Alicycliphilus denitrificans K601: one gene and its partners. The protein of the gene in region 1 interacts with the protein of each later gene in a pairwise test. Links are inferred from orthologs where the notes say so. Each region holds a gene or a part of one and is shown in the gene's direction. Other genes may lie near its edges.

Region 1 (5,787 bases):
GCGGGCATGGGGTCGCGGCTCGAAATGGAACAGCTCATTCTCGAAGGGCGCATCTCCGTCAACAACGAGCCGGCTCACATCGGGCAGCGCGTGCAGTTCGGCGACCAGATCAAGGTCAACGGCAAGCCGATCCGGTTCCGGGTCGCGCCCCCGCCCACGCGGGTGATCGCCTATCACAAGCCGGTCGGCGAGGTCGTGACGCACGACGATCCGCAGAACCGCCCCACGGTGTTCCGCAAGCTGCCGCGGCTGCAGCAGGGCAAATGGCAATCGGTCGGGCGCCTGGACCTCAATACCGAGGGCCTGCTGCTGTTCACCAGCTCCGGCGAACTGGCCAACAAGCTCATGCACCCCCGCTTTGGCCTGGAGCGCGAGTACGCCGTGCGCGTCCTGGGCGCCCTGAGCGACGAGGAGCGGCAGCGCCTGCTCGATGGTGTGTCGCTGGAGGACGGCATGGCAGCCTTCGGCTCCATCGAGGACGGTGGCGGCGAAGGCGCCAATTGCTGGTACCGGGTCACGATCTCCGAGGGACGCAACCGCGAGGTGCGGCGCATGTTCGAAGCCGTGGGGCATGCGGTGAGCCGGCTGATCCGCATTCGCTATGGCGCCATGATGCTGCCGCGCGGACTCAAGCGCGGAGCCTGGCTGGAGCTAGACGAGCATGACATTCGTGCCCTGATGCAGGCCGCGGGAGTCCCGGCCGATGCGGGCGGTGGTGCGCGCGCAGGCAGGAACGGCCGCCGCGGCGAGCGCAAGCCCATGGGCGCGAAGATGCAGGGGGAGGGGCGGGGCAAGGCCGCGGGGCGCGCAGGGCGCTCGTCCGGCAGCTCACAGCCCGATCCGATGAAGACCTCGGTGGGGTACATCGGCGCCGACAGCTTCTCGCGCCATCGCCAGCAGCAGCAACGCGGCGGGGGCTCGCGCCGCGGCGGGCGCTAGGGGTTTGACGGCACGCTAAAATTAACGGTTTTGCCCGCGAGGCAAAAAATACCGCAACACTCTCTCTAGGAAAACCAAATGGCTATCGAACGCACCCTTTCCATCATCAAGCCCGACGCAGTCGCCAAGAACGTGATCGGCCAGATCTACGCCCGTTTCGAGGCTGCCGGCCTGAAGATCGCCGCTGCCCGCATGATCCACCTCTCGCGCGCCGAGGCCGAGCAGTTCTATGCCGTGCACAAGGAGCGCCCTTTCTTCAAGGATCTGGTGGACTTCATGATCTCCGGCCCCGTGATGGTGCAGGTGCTGGAGGGCGAGAACGCCATCCTGAAGAACCGCGAGCTCATGGGCGCGACGGACCCCAAGAAGGCCGAGGCCGGCACAATCCGCGCCGATTTCGCCGACAGCATCGACGCCAACGCAGTGCATGGCTCCGACGCCGCGGAGACCGCCCAGGTCGAAGTGGCCTTCTTCTTCCCTGGCCTGAACGTCTACGCGCGCTGATGCAGTGGTTCCGTGCGCAGGGTGAGGCCATGGCCGGCCTTGCCGCGCGCGGGGCGCACCATGTGGGCGTGGACATGCGATGACGTTATGACCACGAACCTTCTGGACCTGGACCTGGACGCCATGGCCGCTTTCTGCGAGCGGCTGGGAGAGAAGCGTTTCCGGGCCACGCAACTGTTCCGCTGGATCCACCAGCGTGGCGCGAGCGACTTCGACCAGATGAGCGATCTGGCCAAGTCCCTGCGCGAGAAGCTCAAGGGCTGCGCCCATGTGTCGGGCCTGCAGGCCATCAGCGAGCATGCCTCGGCGGATGGCACGGTGAAGTGGCTGTTCGACGTGGGCGGCGGCAATGCCGTGGAGACGGTCTTCATCCCCGAGGACGACCGCGGCACCCTGTGCATCTCCTCGCAGGCGGGTTGTGCCGTCGGCTGCCGCTTCTGCTCCACGGGGCACCAGGGGTTCAGCCGCAACCTGACCACGGGCGAGATCGTTGCCCAGCTCTGGCATGCCGAGCACGTCCTGCGTCAGCGCCGCGGCGATGGCGAGCGCGTGATTTCCAACGTCGTGATGATGGGCATGGGTGAGCCGCTGCAGAACTACTCGGCCCTGGTGCCGGCGCTGCGCATCATGCTCGACGACCATGGCTACGGCCTGTCGCGCCGCAGGGTGACCGTGTCCACTTCGGGCGTGGTGCCCATGATGGACCGCCTGGGCCGGGACTGCCCTGTGGCGCTGGCCGTGTCCCTGCATGCGCCCAATGACGAGCTGCGCGACAACCTGGTGCCGCTCAATCGCAAGTACCCGTTGCAAGAGCTGCTGGCGGCCTGCCGGCGCTATCTGGAGCACGCGCCGCGTGACTTCATCACCTTCGAGTACTGCATGCTCGACGGCGTGAACGACCAGCCCGAGCATGCGCGCGAGCTGATAGCGCTCGTGAGCCGCAAGGCGGCGGACGGCGGCGTGTCCTGCAAGTTCAACCTGATTCCGTTCAACCCGTTTCCCGCATCGGGCCTGCGCCGCTCTCCTGCGGTGGCGGTGTCGGCGTTTGCCAAGCTGCTCTCCGATGCCGGCATCGTCACCACGGTGCGCAAGACGCGTGGCGACGATATCGATGCGGCCTGCGGCCAACTGGCCGGTGACGTCAAGGACCGGACGCGGGTCGGCGAGCGCATGGCCAGGCTGCGGACCATCGAGATCAAGCCGATTACCTGAGTCAACGAAGAGAGGCAATTCATGACGGTGTGGCGCACGGATCGAGGTCGGGCAGGGCGTTGGCTGTTGGCCGCCTGTGTTGCGGCGGCCGTACTGGCCGCTCTGGCGGGTTGCGCCCATCGGGCGGCGGACCCCGGGGCCAGTGAGCCGGTGGCGGGCTCCGGCGGCGAGACGGACGTGCGGCGGCGCGCACGCATCCGGCTGGAGCTGGCAGCCAACTACATGCAGATGGGGCAGACGGCGGTCGCGCTGGACGAGGTGCGCCAGGCGCTTGCCACGGACCCCGGCTACGCCGATGCCTACCACTTGCGCGGGCTGGTGTACATGAGCATGGGGGACCTGGCGCTTGCCGAGGACAGCCTCAAGCGCGCCCAGGCCATGAAGCCGGCCGACCCGGACATCATGCACAACTACGGCTGGCTGCAGTGCCAGCGTCAGCAGTACGAGCAGGCCAACCAGCTGTTCGAGCGCGCCCTGGCCACGCCCACTTATGCCGCGCGCAGCAAGACCCTGATGTCCCAGGGCTTGTGCTACCAGCGCGCCGGCCGCGCGGCCGACGCCGAGCAGACCCTGCTGCGCGCGTACGAGATCGATGCCGGCAACCCGGTCGTGGGCTACCACTTGGCCTCCATCATGCTGGCGCGCGCAGAGGCCAAGCGGGCGCAGTTCTACATCCGCCGCGTCAACAATGGCGAGTTCGCCAATGCGCAGTCTCTTTGGCTGGGCATCAAGGTGGAGCGCGCGCTTGGCGACTCGGTGGCCATGCGGCAATTGGGCGATCAGCTGCACAAGCGCTTCCCCGATGCCAAGGAAACATCGGCATTCGACAGAGGGGCATTCCATGAGTGAGTCGATGGCGACACATGACGCAGACCATTCGGCGCCGGCCGCCGGCGAGTCGGCCGGCGTCCTGCTGCGGCGATTGCGCGAATCCGCAGGCGTGCACATCGGTGCGCTGGCTGCCGCCCTGAAGGTGCCCGTGGCCAAGCTCCAGGCGCTGGAGGCCGACGACCAGGACGCATTTCCCGATGTCGTTTTCATGCGCGCGCTGGCATCGAGCGTGTGCCGGACCTTGAAGGTCGATGCCGCCCCCGTCCTGGCGCTGTTGCCCCAGGGCCGCCCCGCCCAGCTTCCGCCGGACAAGGGCATCAATGCCTCGTTCAAGGACCCGATTCGCCGGGGCGGCAAGGGCGTTTCCCTGGAGCAGCCCAGGTCGCGCCTGGTGGGCATTGCCGCGCTGGTGCTGCTCGCCGCTGCCCTGGCCATGGCATTCCTGCCCCTCGGCACGAGCGACAAGAGCGGCGAGGCCGAGCCCGCCGCGCAGCCGCCGCAGCAGGTGGCGCCGACACAGGACGCCCGGGAGCCCGGGGACGCGGCAGCCGGGCAGCCCGGCCCGGCCGCGACGCAGGAGGTGCCGGCCGCGCAGGCGCCGGCGGTGCCCGGGCCCGCGCGCGCTGCGGCCTCCGCTGACGATGCGCCCGCCGCCCAGGCACCGGAGCCCGAGGGGGTGCTCGTCATCCGTGCGCGCGCCGAGTCCTGGGTGCAGGTGCGCAATGGCGCCGGCCGCGTGGTGCTGCAGAAGGCCATGGCCGCCGGCGAGAACTATTCCGCCGAGGGTCCATCGCCATGGAGCGTGGTGGTCGGCAAGGCCGATGCGACCGACGTCATCGTGCGCGGCCAGCCCATGGACCTGAAGGCCATCGCGCGCGAAAACGTGGCGCGTTTCGAGGTGAAGTGAATGAACATGCCTGACACAGCAGCACCCATTGCCATGGTGGCGCCCCTGGCGCGCCGCTCGCGCCAGGCGCGCATCGTCTGGGGCAGCCGCGTCGTCACGGTGGGCGGCGACGCGCCGGTGCGCGTGCAGTCCATGACCAATACCGACACGGTGGATGCGATCGGCACGGCCATCCAGGTCAAGGAGTTGGCGCAGGCCGGCTCCGAGTTCGTGCGCATCACGGTGAACACGCCGGAGGCCGCCGCGGCCGTGCCCTACATCCGCGAGCAGCTCGACCGCATGGGCGAGAGCGTGCCCCTGGTAGGCGACTTCCACTACAACGGCCACCGCCTGCTGACCGAGTTCCCGGACTGCGCGCAGGCGCTGTCCAAGTACCGCATCAACCCCGGCAACGTGGGCAAGGGCGACAAGCGCGACAAGCAGTTCGGCCAGATGATCGAGGCGGCGATGCGGTGGGACAAGGCCGTGCGCATAGGTGTCAACTGGGGCAGCCTGGACCAGGAGCTGCTGGCCGATCTGATGGACGCCAACAGCCAGCGGGCCGAGCCCTGGGACGCGCGCCAGGTCATGTACGAGGCTCTGATCACCTCGGCCATCGAATCGGCGCGCCGCGCCGAGGCCATGGGCCTCGCGGGCGAGCAGATCATCCTCTCGTGCAAGGTCAGCGGCGTGCAAGACCTGATCGCCGTGTACCGCGAACTGGCCCGGCGCTGCGACTACGCGCTGCACCTGGGCCTGACCGAGGCCGGCATGGGCACCAAGGGCATCGTGGCCTCGACCACGGCGCTGTCCATCCTGCTGCAGGAGGGCATAGGCGACACGATCCGCGTGTCTCTCACGCCCCAGCCTGGCGAGGCGCGCACCCAGGAGGTGGTCGTGGCCGCCGAGATCCTGCAGTCGCTGGGGCTGCGCGCCTTCGTGCCCAGCGTGACCGCCTGCCCCGGCTGCGGGCGCACCACCAGCACCACCTTCCAGGAACTGGCCAAGCAGATCGACGACTACCTGCGCGCGCAAATGCCCGTGTGGCGCCTGCGCTACCCCGGCGTGGAGCGGCTCAAGGTGGCGGTCATGGGCTGCATCGTCAACGGCCCGGGCGAGAGCAAGCATGCCGACATCGGCATCAGCCTGCCGGGCACTGGCGAGGCGCCCGCGGCGCCCGTGTTCATCGACGGCGAGAAGGCGCTGACCCTGCGTGGGGACAACATCGCCCGGGAGTTCCAGGACATCGTCAACGACTACATCGCCAAGCGCTTCGGGGCGGGCGCCGACGCGTAGTGGTGCAATAAAAACAATAGCTGCTAACGCTTGCTGGATAAGCGCTGGGGGCTAATTTCATTCAAATAGAAGATCTACACAAGATGCAGAAGCTGGTTGCCATCAAGGGCATGAACGAC
Region 2 (5,906 bases), 3.1 Mb from region 1 along the record:
TCGGAATGCGTGGAATCAGGCAAAAAACAATGTAAATCAAGGACTTACGATGATCAAGCTTTTGATGATCGACAACTACGACAGCTTCACCTACAACATCGTCCAGTATCTGGGCGAGCTGGGCGCCGAGGTGGAGGTGTTCCGCAACGACGAGATTACGCTGGAGGGCATCGCCGCGCGCGCGCCCGATCGGCTCGTGATCTCACCCGGGCCATGCTCGCCGGCGGAGGCGGGCGTGTCCGTCGCCGCCATCCAGCACTTCGCGGGCAGGCTGCCGATCCTGGGCGTGTGCCTGGGGCACCAGAGCATCGGCGCGGCGTTCGGCGGCAGGATCGTGCGGGCGCAGGAGCTCATGCATGGCAAGACCAGCGTCATCACCACCACGCAGAAGGGCGTGTTCGCGGGGCTGCCCCGGCAGTTCACCGTGAACCGCTACCACTCGCTTTCCATCGAGCGCGCGAGCTGCCCCGAGGTGCTGGAGATCACGGCCTGGACGGACGACGGCGAGATCATGGGCGTGCGCCACAAGACGCTGCCCATCGAGGGCGTGCAGTTCCACCCCGAGAGCATCCTGACCGAGCACGGCCACGCCATGCTGAAGAACTTCCTGGAGCAAGCATGATGATCACCCCGCAAGAAGCGCTGCAGCGCACCATCGAGCACCGCGAGATCTTTCACGACGAGATGCTGCACCTGATGCGCCTCATCATGAGCGGCGAGCTCTCGCCCGTGATGACGGCGGCCATCGTCACCGGCCTGCGCGTTAAGAAGGAGACCATCGGCGAGATCACCGCCGCCGCGCAGGTGATGCGCGAGTTCTCGCGCAAGGTGCACGTGGCGGACACGCGGCAGCTCGTGGACATCGTGGGCACGGGCGGCGACGGGGCGAACACCTTCAACATCTCCACCTGCGCCACCTTCGTGATCGCCGCCGCGGGCGGCAAGGTAAGCAAGCACGGCGGGCGCGGCGTGTCCAGCAAGTCGGGCAGCGCGGACGCGATGGAGGCGCTGGGCGTGCACATCAACCTCACGCCCGAGCAGATCGCCGAGTGCATCGCCGAGGTCGGCATCGGCTTCATGTTCGCGCCCAACCACCACCCGGCCATGAAGAACGTGGCGCCCGTGCGTAAGGAGCTGGGCGTGCGCACCATCTTCAACATCCTGGGGCCGCTGACCAATCCCGCGGGCGCGCCCAACATCCTCATGGGCGTGTTCCACGAGGACCTCGTGGGCATCCAGGTGCGCGCGCTGCAGCGCCTGGGCGCGGAGCACGCCGTGGTGGTCTACGGCCGCGACGGGCTCGACGAGATCAGCCTGGGCGCGGGCACGCTGGTGGGCGAGCTCAAGGACGGCGTGGTGCGCGAGTACGAGATCCACCCCGAGGACTTCGGCCTGCGCATGGCCGGCACGCGCGCGCTGCGCGTGGAAAGCCCCGAGGAGTCGAAGGCCCTGCTGCTCGAAGTGCTCAAGGGCGCCGAGGGCCCGGCGCGCGACATCGTCTGCCTGAACGCGGGCGCGGCGCTCTACGCGGCGGGCGTGGCGCCCTCGATCGCCGAGGGCCTGGCGCGCGCGCAGGCCGCCATCGACAGCGGCGCGGCGCTCGCCAAGCTCGACGCGCTGGCCGCGTTCACGCGCCGGCTGGCCGCGGCATGAGCCTGCTCGATGCGCCCATCTGGCGCGACGCGGGCACCTGGATCGTGCTCGGCGTATCGTTGCTGTTCGTCGTCGTGGGCATCGCGATGCACTGCGCCGTCCGCAAGGTGCTGCGCGCGCCGCAGCCCGACCAACCTTCCAGGGACTGAAAAGCCATGTCCGACATCCTGAGCAAAATCTGCGGCGTGAAGGCCGAGGAAGTGGCCGCCGCCAAGAAGCGCATGCCGCTGGCCGACATGCGTCGCGACGCCGAGAGCCGCGTGCTCACGCGCGACTTCGTGGGCGCGCTGCGCGCCAAGATCGGCGCGGGCCAGGCCGGCGTGATCGCCGAGATCAAGAAGGCCAGCCCCAGCAAGGGCGTGATCCGCGCCGACTTCATCCCCGCCGACATCGCGCAGAGCTATGCCGAGGGCGACGGTAAGGTGAGCGCCGCGTGCCTGTCGGTGCTCACCGACCGCCAGTTCTTCCAGGGCCAGCCCGACTACCTCAAGCAGGCGCGCGCGAGCTGCACTTTGCCCGTGCTGCGCAAGGACTTCATGGTCGATCCGTACCAGATCTACGAGTCGCGCGCGATGGGCGCGGACTGCGTGCTGCTGATCGCTGCGTGCCTGGACGACGCGCAGATGGCCGACATGGAGGCCATCGCCCATGGCCTGGACATGGCCGTGCTCGTGGAGGTGCACGACGGCGCGGAGCTGGAGCGCGCCTTGAGGCTCAAGACCCCGCTGGTCGGCATCAACAACCGCAACCTGCGCACCTTCGAGGTATCGCTGCAGACCACGCTGGACTTGAAAAAGCACGTGCCGGCCGACCGCCTGCTGGTGGCCGAGTCGGGCATCCTCGCGCCCGACGACGTCAGGACGCTGCGCGATGCGGGTGTGAACGCCTTCCTCGTCGGCGAGGCTTTCATGCGCGCGCCCGATCCCGGGCTGGCGCTGGCCCGGCTGTTTGCATGAATGCTCCTTGTTTGATAGCTTGTTGCGCTTGATGGATAAGCCTTGGAGGCCATTTCGACCATGAACGACGCGCCGCGCTCCCCCACGCAACTCATGAGCGCCGACCCGGCCGATTGGCCCGTGGCGCCCGGCTGGCAGCCGCTGGTCGATGGCTTCTTCGCGGGCGAGCGCGGCCAGGCGCTGCTGGCTTTCCTGCACGCGCGGCTGGAGGCGGGCGCCGCCATCTTTCCCCCGAAGCCCCTGCGCGCGCTGGAGCTCACGCCGCCCGAGCAGGTGCGCGCGGTCATCCTGGGGCAGGACCCGTACCACGGCCGCGGGCAGGCCGAGGGGCTGGCCTTCTCCGTCGCGCCCGGCGTGCGGCTGCCGCCCTCGCTGCAGAACATCTTCAAGGAAATGCAGCGCGACCTGGGCGTGCCCTTCCCGCCGTTCCCCGACCCCGGCGGCAGCCTGGTCAAGTGGGCGAGGAACGGCGTGCTGCTGCTCAACACCTGCCTCACCGTGGAGGAGGGCCAGGCCGCGAGCCATTCCGGCCGGGGCTGGGAGCAACTGACCGACGCGGTGATCCATCACGTGGCCGACGGCGACCGGCCCGTGGTCTTCATGCTCTGGGGCAGCCACGCGCAGTCCAAGCGCGCCTTCATCCCGCGTGATCGCGGGCACCTCGTGCTCACGGCCAACCACCCCTCGCCGCTGTCGGCGCTGCGCCCGCCCGTGCCCTTCATCGGCTGCGGGCATTTCGGCAAGGCGCGCGCCTTCCGCGAGCAGCACGGCTACTGACTGCCCGGCTACCCCGCCAGACTCTCGCACAGCAGTGCGAGGAAGGCCTGCGCCGCCACGGGCAGGCTGCGGCCCGCGAGGGTCTGCACCTGCAGGTCGCGCAGGTCCATGCTCTGGTCGCCGATGGGCCGGGCCACGAGGGCGCCGGCGGCGACCATGTGGCGCGCGGCGACCTCGCTGCCCACCGACAGCCCGCCGCCGCTCGCCACGAAGTGCAGCATGGTCTTGGCATGGTTGCTCACGAGCACGGGCTCCAGGCGCAGGCCCTGGCGGCTGCAGACGATGTCGATCATCTGGCGCACCGTGGTCTCGGGCGGGGGCAGGGCTAGCGGGTAGCGCGCCATGCGCGCGAGCGTGACGCTGCGCGCGCGGGCCAGCGCGTGGCCCGGCGGCAGCAGGGCCAGCACGGGCGCGCTCTGGCGGTAGGCCACGGCGATATCCTTCTCGGGCGCGCGGCTGAAGCACAGGCCGATGTCGGCCGCGCCGCCGCGCACCGCGCCGGGCACCTGGGCCGTGGGCAGCACCTGCACGCTGAACTGGATGCCCTGGTGCGTGCGCTGGAAATCCGCGCACAGGCGCGGCACGAGCTCGTTGGCGAAGGCGTCGGACGTGGCCAGCCGCACCTGCCCCGCGCGCAGGCCGCGCAGCGCGCCGATTTCGCCCAGCGCGTGCTCGGCGTCCAGCTGCGCGCGCCGCGCGTGGCGCGCGAGGATCTCGCCCGCCTCGGTGAGCACCATGCCGCGCGGGTGCCGCTCGAACAGCGGCGCGCCGAGCTGCGCCTCCAGTCCCGCGATCTGCCGGCTCAGCGCCGACGCGGCCACGTGCAGGTGTGCCGAGGCCTCGGTGATCGAGCCGCTCTGCGCCACCGCGAGGAAGTAGCGCAGCGCGGTGTCTTGCAACTGGTGGGCGCGCATGGGCTGCAAGTATGCAGTGCTTTGCCGTTTCGGCAACGCAGGCTTCCAGAATCGGTGTTGGTCAGAACGCGGACGCTTTTCTAAGATGCCCGGTCTCGAAGCATTCAATAACTGAGGAGCACTGCGATGCGTATCTGGGCCCTGGGCGTGGCGTTGTGGATGGCATGGGCGGGGGCGCAGGCGCAGGCCTGGCCCGACAAGCCCGTGCGCGTGGTGGTTCCGTTCCCGGCCAGCGGGGCGACCGACCTCGTGGCCCGTGTGGTCACGCAGCGCGTGGCGCAGGACCTGGGCCAGCAGTTCGTGGTGGACAACAAGCCCGGCGCGGGCGGCACCATTGGCGCGGCCGAGGCCGCCAAGGCCGCGCCCGACGGCTACACGCTGCTGCTCACCACGAGCAGCACGCACGCCATCTCGCCGCACCTCATGCCGCGCCTGGCCTACGACGCACGCAAGGACTTCACGCCCGTGGCGCACCTGGCCGACGCGCCCAGCGTGCTGCTGGTCACGCCCTCGCTGCCCGCCAAGTCGGTGCAGGAGCTCATCGCCTATGCCAAGGCCCATCCGCGCGCGCTCAACTATGCGTCCAGCGGCAACGGCACCATCGTGCACCTGAACGCCGCCGCGTTCAGCGCCCAGGCCGGCATCGAGATGACGCACGTGCCCTACAAGGGCACGGCGCTGGCCATCCCCGACCTGGCCGCGGGCCAGGTGCACCTGCTGTTCGACTCCCTGCCCACGGGCATGCCGCACGTCAAGAGCGGCCGCCTGCGCGCGCTGGCCGTCACCAGCGAGAAGCGCAGCGCGCTCGCGCCCGAGCTGCCCACGCTGGCCGAGTCGGGCCTGCCCGGCTATGCGTCGGTCACCTGGTTCGGCGTGTACCTGCCGGCCGGCGCTTCGCCCGCGCTGGTCGATCGCATCACCAAGGCCTTCACCAAGGCCATGCAGGCTCCCGAGGTGGCGGCCAGCCTCGCCAAGCTGGGCGTGGAGCCCGCCGCGCCCGGCACGCCCGCGCAGTTCGCCGCCATGGTGCAGGCCGACAGCGCGCGCTGGGCGAGCGTGATCCGCCAGCACAAGATCTCCCTGGAATGACCGCCATGCACCACGACGCAAAGACCCTCGACTGGAGCCTGCCCTACGCCTCGCACCGCAGCGCGGTGATGGGGCGCAACATTGTCTCCACCTCGCAGCCGCTGGCCGCCCAGGCGGGCCTGTCCATGCTGCTGGCCGGCGGCAACGCCGTGGACGCGGCCATCGCCGCCGCCATGGCGCTCACCGTGGTCGAGCCCACGGGCTGCGGCATCGGCAGCGACGGCTTCGCCATCGTGTGGGATGGCAAGGAGCTGCATGGCCTGAACGCCTCGGGCCGCTCGCCCGCCGCGTGGACGCCCGAGTATTTCGCCAAGCTCGGCGGCATTCCCGAAAAGGGCTGGAACGCCGTCACCGTGCCGGGCGCCGTCTCGGCCTGGGTGGCGCTGTCGCAGCGCTTCGGCAGGCTGCCGTTCGCCCGGCTGGCACAGCCCGCCATCGGCTACGCACGCCAGGGCTTCCCCGTATCGCCCACCATCGCGCGGCTGTGGGAGCTGGGTAGGGCCAAGCTGGGCGAGCA
Region 3 (5,974 bases), 890 kb from region 1 along the record:
ACTGGGGCATGGTGGCCGCCGTGGCCGTGGCCTGGTGGAGCAGCGACGACACGGGCCCGCTGCACGAGAACACGGGCTACGTGGTCGTCGCGCTGCTCGCCGCGCGCCTGGCCTGGGGCTTTCGCGGCAGCCATTACGCGCGCTTCGCACAGTTCGTGCGCGCGCCGCGCGCCGCGCTGGCCTACGCGCGCGCGGCGCTGGCGGGCCATGCGCCGCGCTACATCGGCCACAACCCGCTGGGCGGCTGGATGGTGCTGGCGCTGCTGGCCGACCTGGGGCTGCTGGGCTTCACCGGCTGGCTCTACACCACCGACATGTTCTGGGGCTACGGCTGGCTCGCCAACCTGCACAAATGCCTGGGCTGGGCGCTGCTGGCGCTGATCGCGCTGCACGTGGCCGGCATGCTGTGGACAAGCTGGCAGCACCGCGAGAACCTGGTGCGCGCCATGGTCACCGGAGCCAAGGCGCCGCCGCAGGGCGACGACGTGGTATGAAAAGTGGCTTTAGCGCCTGATGGGCAATCGCCTACAGCTCATTTTTTAATAGCGAACACCGATCAAGGCAGGTCCTTGTTCGGCTCAGGCTCGCGCGCGTCGCGCGGGCCCACCAGCCCTAGGCGGCTCTTGAGCGACTGCGGCTGGCCGGTCAGGATGGCGGCGTAGTTCACGGTGTTGGCCAGCACCTTCTTGACGTAGTCGCGCGTCTCGTTGAAGGGCACGTTCTCGGCCCAGATGGCGGCGTCCAGCACCGGCCCGTTGCGCCAGTTGCGCGGGCGGCCCGGGCCGGCGTTGTAGGCGGCGGCGGCCAGGGGCATGGAGCCGTCGAAGTCGTCCAGCGCCAGCTTGAGGTAGGCCGTGCCTATGGTGATGTTGGTGTCGCGGTCGTTGATCTGCTGGGGCGTGAAGCCCGTCAGGCCGATCTTGCGGGCCGTCCAGCGCGCCGTGGCCGGCATGACCTGCATCAGCCCCGATGCGCCCACGCCCGAGCGCGCGTCCATGATGAAGCGGCTTTCCTGGCGGATCAGGCCGTAGACGTAGGCCGGGTCCAGGCCTATGCCCCTGGCGCGCTGCACCACGGTGGCCTGGTACGGCATGGGAAAGCGCTGCGCCACGTCGATCACGTCGCGCGTGCGCTCGCTGGTGTTGATGCAGCGGTCCCACACCTGCCGCTCGCAGGCCAGGTCGGCCGCGGCCAGCAGTTCGCGTTCGGACATGCCGCCCTGCTGGTGCAGGTTGGTGGTGTAGTTCCACTCGCGCACGCCCTCGCTGCGCAGACCCAGCGCGATGGCGTATAGCGCCCGGTTCAGGCCGGGGTTGGCGCGCGCCGCGGCCTTCTCGGCATCGGTGAGCGGCGCGGGCGCGGGCGCGGGCGTGACGCGTGCGCCCAGTTCCTCCAGCGCCAGCTGCTCGTAGAAGCCCGTGGTGCCGGCGATGCGCTCGTACAGCTGGCGCGCCGCGGCGCGGTCTTCCTCGCTGGCGCGTCCCGCGGTGAGCGAGCGGGCCTTCCAGTACACCCAGGTGCTGTCCTGGCGCGCGCGGGCGCTCATGGCGTCGATGCTGCGGCCCACCAGCTTCCACTGGCCGGCGCGCAGCGCGGCGCGCACCTTCCAGGCCAGCATGTCGTCGTTCAGGTCGGTGTCGCGGCCCACGTTGCCGAAATAGGCGAGCGCATCGGGCGACAGCGACAGCGCGGCCTGCTTGCCGATCAGGCCCCAGAGCCAGTTGCGCTCCTCGGCCGAAAGGTGCACGCCCCATTTGCTGTCCAGCAGGCCCGCCGCGGCGCCGGCGTCGCTCATGGCCATGCGCACCAGGGCCAGCACCACGAGTTCCTGCCGCTCCTTGCCCCGGGCCGTGGCGCGGCCGGTGAGGTACTTGGTGGGGGAGTCCAGCGCCTCGCGCAGCTGCGCCAGGGCGTCGGGCGCGACGATCTCCACCGCCTTGCGCGCCATGCGCAGGCGGTTGGCCTCGGCGGCCAGGCGCGCCTTGCGCCACACGTCCAGGGGCTTGATCTTCCTGGCCGCCAGCATCTCGGCGGCGGCGTTGGAGCAACCGTCGTCCAGGTCGCGCAGCGCGTACCAGTTGCTCAGCACCTCGGCGCCGGCATCCTCGGCGGCCGTGCCCTTGATCTGATCGATGGCGAGCGCGTAGCAGCGCACCTCGCGGTCGTCGCCCATGCGGTAGTACGGGTGCAGATCGGCGAACTGGTCCCAGTCGCGGCGCTGGCCCAGCAGCAGCAGCCAGTCGTTGCGCAGGCGGTCCTCCTGGTAGGTGCCGGCAAAGCGCTGCAGGAAGGCGTTCACCTGGTCGCTCTGGGCCTGGTCCAGCCGCGCGCGCAGCTCCCAGTAGGCGGCCCAGGGTTCCAGCGGGTGGCCGCGCACCGTGGGCAGCAGCGCGGTCAGTCTTGACTTGTCGCCCTTGCGGAAGGCCTGCTGCATCTCCAGCAGGGTATCGTCGCCACGGTTCTGGGCCGCGGCCCACGGGGCGGCGGCGGCCAGCGCGGCCCCTGCGATCAGCGGTGTCAAAATCTTGAGCCAATGCATTGGGGGATTATGTAATGGACAAAGCAGCCCTGCGCCGCACTTTGGTAGCACAACGCCTGGACATGCCCGACCGGCTGCGGCGCGCCGACCTGCTGCAGCGCGTGATGCGCATCTGGCTCGTGGACCGCCCGGACACCGTGATCGGCGCCTACTGGCCCATCAAGGGCGAGTTCGACCCCCTGCCCGCCCTGCACCGCTGGAAGGAGGACGGCGAGCTGCTGGACGAGCCCCAGCGCCGCCGCATCGGCCTGCCGGTGGTCAACAAGCAGCACCGCACGCTGACCTTTCACGCCTGGTACCCCGGCTGCGAGATGGAGGAGGACGCCTACGGCATCCCCAAGCCCAAGGACACCGAGGTCATCGTGCCCACGCTGCTGTTCGTGCCCTGCGTGGGCTACGGCCCCGGCGGCTACCGGCTGGGCTACGGCGGCGGCTTCTACGACCGCACGCTGGCCACGCTGCAGCCCCGGCCCTTCACCGTGGGCCTGGGCTTCACCCAGGGCTACCTGGACGACTTCGAGCCCGAGGCGCACGACATGCCGCTGGACGCCATCCTCAACGACAACGGCGTGGTCTGGCCCGTATGAGCAGGCTCTGATCGGAAAACTCCTCGCCCGACATGGACAAGCACAAGCGGCCCACACTCTTGCGGCATCCACCGAAAGGAACCCCGCCATGCTCCAGCTCTACATCGGCAACAAGAACTATTCGTCGTGGTCCATGCGCCCCTGGGTGCTGCTGCGCCAGGCCGGCATCGCGTTCGAGGAAGTGCCCGTGCGCTTCGACAGCTTCGACGCCAATTCCCAGTTCAAGCGCCGGCTCAAGGCCGTGAGCCCCACGGCCAAGGTGCCGGTGCTGGTCGATGGCGGCCTCACGGTCTGGGACAGTCTGGCGATCGCCGAATACCTGGCCGAGACCCACCCCGACAAGCGGCTGTGGCCCGAGGACCGCGCCGCGCGCGCCCACGCCCGCAGCGTGACGGCCGAGATGCACAGCGGCTTCACCGCGCTGCGCGGCCACTGCCCCATGAACATCGAGGCGCGCCTGCCCGAGGTGGGCGCCATCCTCTGGCGCGACCAGGCCGGTGTGCGCGCCGACGTGCAGCGCCTGGCGGACATGTGGGGCGAGCTGCTCGCGCGCCATGGCGGCCCCATGCTGTTCGGCCATTTCACGATCGCCGATGCGTTCTACGCGCCCGTGTGCATGCGCCTGGCCACCTATGCCCTGCCGCTGCCCCGGCCCATCGCCGACTACGTGCAGCGCGTGCGGCAGCTGCCGGGGGTCAAGGCCTGGATCGACGGCGCGCTGGCCGAGCAGGACTTCCTGGACTTCGAGGAGCCGTACCGCGCGCGCCGCGGCTGAACCGCGGGGGACGCCGCCATGAGACTGCACATCCTGTCGGACCTGCACCTGGGCGTGCAGGGCATGGAGCACCCACGCACCGACGCCGACGTGGTCGTGCTGGCCGGCGACATCGCCCGGCCCGAGCAGGCCGTCGCCTGGGCCCGGGGCTTCGGCAAGCCGGTGCTGTACGTGCCGGGCAACCACGAGTTCTATGGCGCGAGCCTGCAGCAGACCGCGCGCACGCTGCGGGCGCTGTGCGCGGATGGCCCCGTGCAGCTGCTGGACAACCGCAGCCTCGCGCTGCGGGGCGTGCGCTTCGTCGGCAGCACGCTGTGGAGCGACTTCCGCATCGCCGGCGAGGGCCAGGCGCGCGCCGATGCCATGCAAGAGGCGCGGCGCCTCGTGCGCGACTTCCAGCGCATACACACCACGGAGCAGCCGGACGCCCCCCTGTTCAGCCCCCAGGATGCGGCCGCGCTGTACGACGCCAACGTGCAATGGCTGGAGCGCGAGCTGGCGCGGCCCTTCGACGGGCCCACGGTGGTCATCACCCACCACGCGCCCTCGCCGCGCAGCATCCACCCGCGCTTCGCCGGCTCGCCGCTGAACGCCATCTTCGTGTCCGACGCAGAAAACCTGGTCGCCGCCAGCGGCGCGCGGCTGTGGATACACGGCCACACGCACGACAGCTTCGACTACCTGCTGCACGGCACGCGCGTGCTGTGCAACCCGCGCGGCTACGGCAAGGACGGGATGAACGAGAACCCGCTGTTCGACCCGGCACTGGTGGCCGAGGTGGCCGCCTGAGTCATTCCGCGACGATCCTGTGGCGCGCCGCCAGCCGCTTCCACATGCCCAGCTCATCCCGCAGCCGGGCCGCGAAGGCCTCGGCCGTCAGCCCTGCGGGCACCGCACCGTCGGGGTTGAGGATGGCCGCCAGCTCCGCGGATGCGGCGATCTCGTTGATCTCGCGGTTGTAGCGCTCCACCAGCGCCGCCGGCGTTCCCGCCGGGGCGAACACCCCCACCCAGATGTCGATGGCATAGCCGGGAACGGTGGCCGCCAGCGGCGCCAGCGTGGGGAACGCCGGATGCGCCTGCCGGGACGTTACGGCCAGCGGCCGCACCTTGCCGCCGGACATCAGTGCGGCCATGGAGCTCTGGTTGCCGATCATCACGTCGATCTGCCCGCCCGCAAGGTCGGCCAGCGCGTTGGCCGCCCCCTTGTAGGGAACGTGCAGCAGCTTGATGTGCGCCGCATCGCCCAGCAGCTCCGTCGCCAGGTGCCCCACCGAGCCGACTCCGGCGCTGCCGTAGGTCAGGGTGCCCGGACTGGCCTGCGCGGCGGCCACCAGGTCGGCGGGCGATTTGAATGGCGCGGCCCCCGACACCGCCAGCACCAGGGGCCCCTGGGCCACCATGGCCACCGGCGCGAACGCGCCGACCGGATCGAAAGGCAGGCGCGGCTGGGTCGCCGCCGCGGTCAGGAAGGTGGAGGAGGTCAGCAGCAGCACCGAGCCATCTGCGGGCGACTTGGCCACCGCGTCGGCCCCGATCACGCCGGCCGCGCCCGCCTTGTTCTCCACGATCACCGTCGTGTGCAGCCGCCTGGCGAGGGGCACGGCAATGGCGCGGGCTATCGCGTCGTTGCTGGCCCCCGCCGAGAAGGGCACGACGATCTTCACCAGCCTGGGCACGGCCGCCTGCTGGGCATGGGTTGGCGCGGCCGCGGCGCTCAGCAGGCCGGCGAGCAGCCCCAGGGAAGCAATCCAATGGCGCATGGCAAGTCCTTTTCTCGCGTTGCAATGGGATGGGCGGTCAGGCGGGGATGGGCAGGTCCAGCAGCGGCGCGTACTGCTGCGCGCCGAAGATGTCGCCGTCGCCCGCGCTGCCGCTGGGCCGCAGGCGGTAGATCGTGAATTTGATGGCGTAGCCGGGGTCGTATTCGACGAAGTCAGAGATCCGTTCCGGCGGTATGCGAAACAGCCCGGCCATGCCTTCGCGCGTCAGCACGCGGCTGCGCTTGACGCGCTCGTAGGTGGCGCCATCGCGGAAGATTATGTCGAAGGTGATCTTGTTGACGCCCGCGTTC

Evidence for each region.
Region 2: the proteins of ndk (region 1) and ALIDE2_RS21730 interact in binary tests that used the Escherichia coli proteins (3 or more experiments, as listed by UniProt). The link is inferred for Alicycliphilus denitrificans K601 from one-to-one orthologs.
Region 3: the proteins of ndk (region 1) and ALIDE2_RS02860 interact in binary tests that used the Escherichia coli proteins (3 or more experiments, as listed by UniProt). The link is inferred for Alicycliphilus denitrificans K601 from one-to-one orthologs.

Annotation. Positions count from the first base shown.
Region 1 is NC_015422.1:1,482,407-1,488,193, forward strand. What follows is about bases 1-2,730. They hold ndk (nucleoside-diphosphate kinase), read left to right. Parts: upstream 1-1,017; coding sequence 1,018-1,443; downstream 1,444-2,730. Other genes in these bases: ALIDE2_RS07010 (pseudouridine synthase), read left to right, coding at 1-939; rlmN (dual-specificity RNA methyltransferase RlmN), read left to right, coding at 1,531-2,655; pilW (type IV pilus biogenesis/stability protein PilW), read left to right, coding at 2,677-2,730. Also shown: more of pilW, read left to right, coding at 2,731-3,504; ALIDE2_RS07030 (helix-turn-helix domain-containing protein), read left to right, coding at 3,497-4,393; ispG (flavodoxin-dependent (E)-4-hydroxy-3-methylbut-2-enyl-diphosphate synthase), read left to right, coding at 4,394-5,668; hisS (histidine--tRNA ligase), read left to right, coding at 5,752-5,787. UniProt on the Escherichia coli protein: Major role in the synthesis of nucleoside triphosphates other than ATP. The ATP gamma phosphate is transferred to the NDP beta phosphate via a ping-pong mechanism, using a phosphorylated active-site intermediate.
Region 2 is NC_015422.1:4,582,967-4,588,872, reverse strand. What follows is about bases 1,679-4,527. They hold ALIDE2_RS21730 (uracil-DNA glycosylase), read left to right. Parts: upstream 1,679-2,669; coding sequence 2,670-3,386; downstream 3,387-4,527. Other genes in these bases: ALIDE2_RS21720 (tripartite tricarboxylate transporter substrate binding protein), read left to right, coding at 4,427-4,527; ALIDE2_RS21725 (LysR family transcriptional regulator), read right to left, coding at 3,395-4,300; trpC (indole-3-glycerol phosphate synthase TrpC), read left to right, coding at 1,809-2,609; ALIDE2_RS25320 (hypothetical protein), read left to right, coding at 1,679-1,802. In the rest of the region: ALIDE2_RS21745 (aminodeoxychorismate/anthranilate synthase component II), read left to right, coding at 50-622; trpD (anthranilate phosphoribosyltransferase), read left to right, coding at 622-1,653; more of ALIDE2_RS25320, read left to right, coding at 1,650-1,678; more of ALIDE2_RS21720, read left to right, coding at 4,528-5,389; ALIDE2_RS21715 (gamma-glutamyltransferase family protein), read left to right, coding at 5,395-5,906. UniProt on the Escherichia coli protein: Excises uracil residues from the DNA which can arise as a result of misincorporation of dUMP residues by DNA polymerase or due to deamination of cytosine.
Region 3 is NC_015422.1:595,314-601,287, reverse strand. Bases 1,423-4,339 are described here. They hold ALIDE2_RS02860 (5-formyltetrahydrofolate cyclo-ligase), read left to right. Parts: upstream 1,423-2,553; coding sequence 2,554-3,126; downstream 3,127-4,339. Other genes in these bases: ALIDE2_RS02850 (metallophosphoesterase), read left to right, coding at 3,920-4,339; ALIDE2_RS02855 (glutathione S-transferase family protein), read left to right, coding at 3,215-3,901; ALIDE2_RS02865 (lytic transglycosylase domain-containing protein), read right to left, coding at 1,423-2,539. Also shown: ALIDE2_RS02870 (cytochrome b/b6 domain-containing protein), read left to right, coding at 1-494; more of ALIDE2_RS02865, read right to left, coding at 557-1,422; more of ALIDE2_RS02850, read left to right, coding at 4,340-4,690; ALIDE2_RS02845 (tripartite tricarboxylate transporter substrate-binding protein), read right to left, coding at 4,692-5,663; ALIDE2_RS02840 (DUF4387 domain-containing protein), read right to left, coding at 5,701-5,974. UniProt on the Escherichia coli protein: Involved in the removal of 5-formyltetrahydrofolate.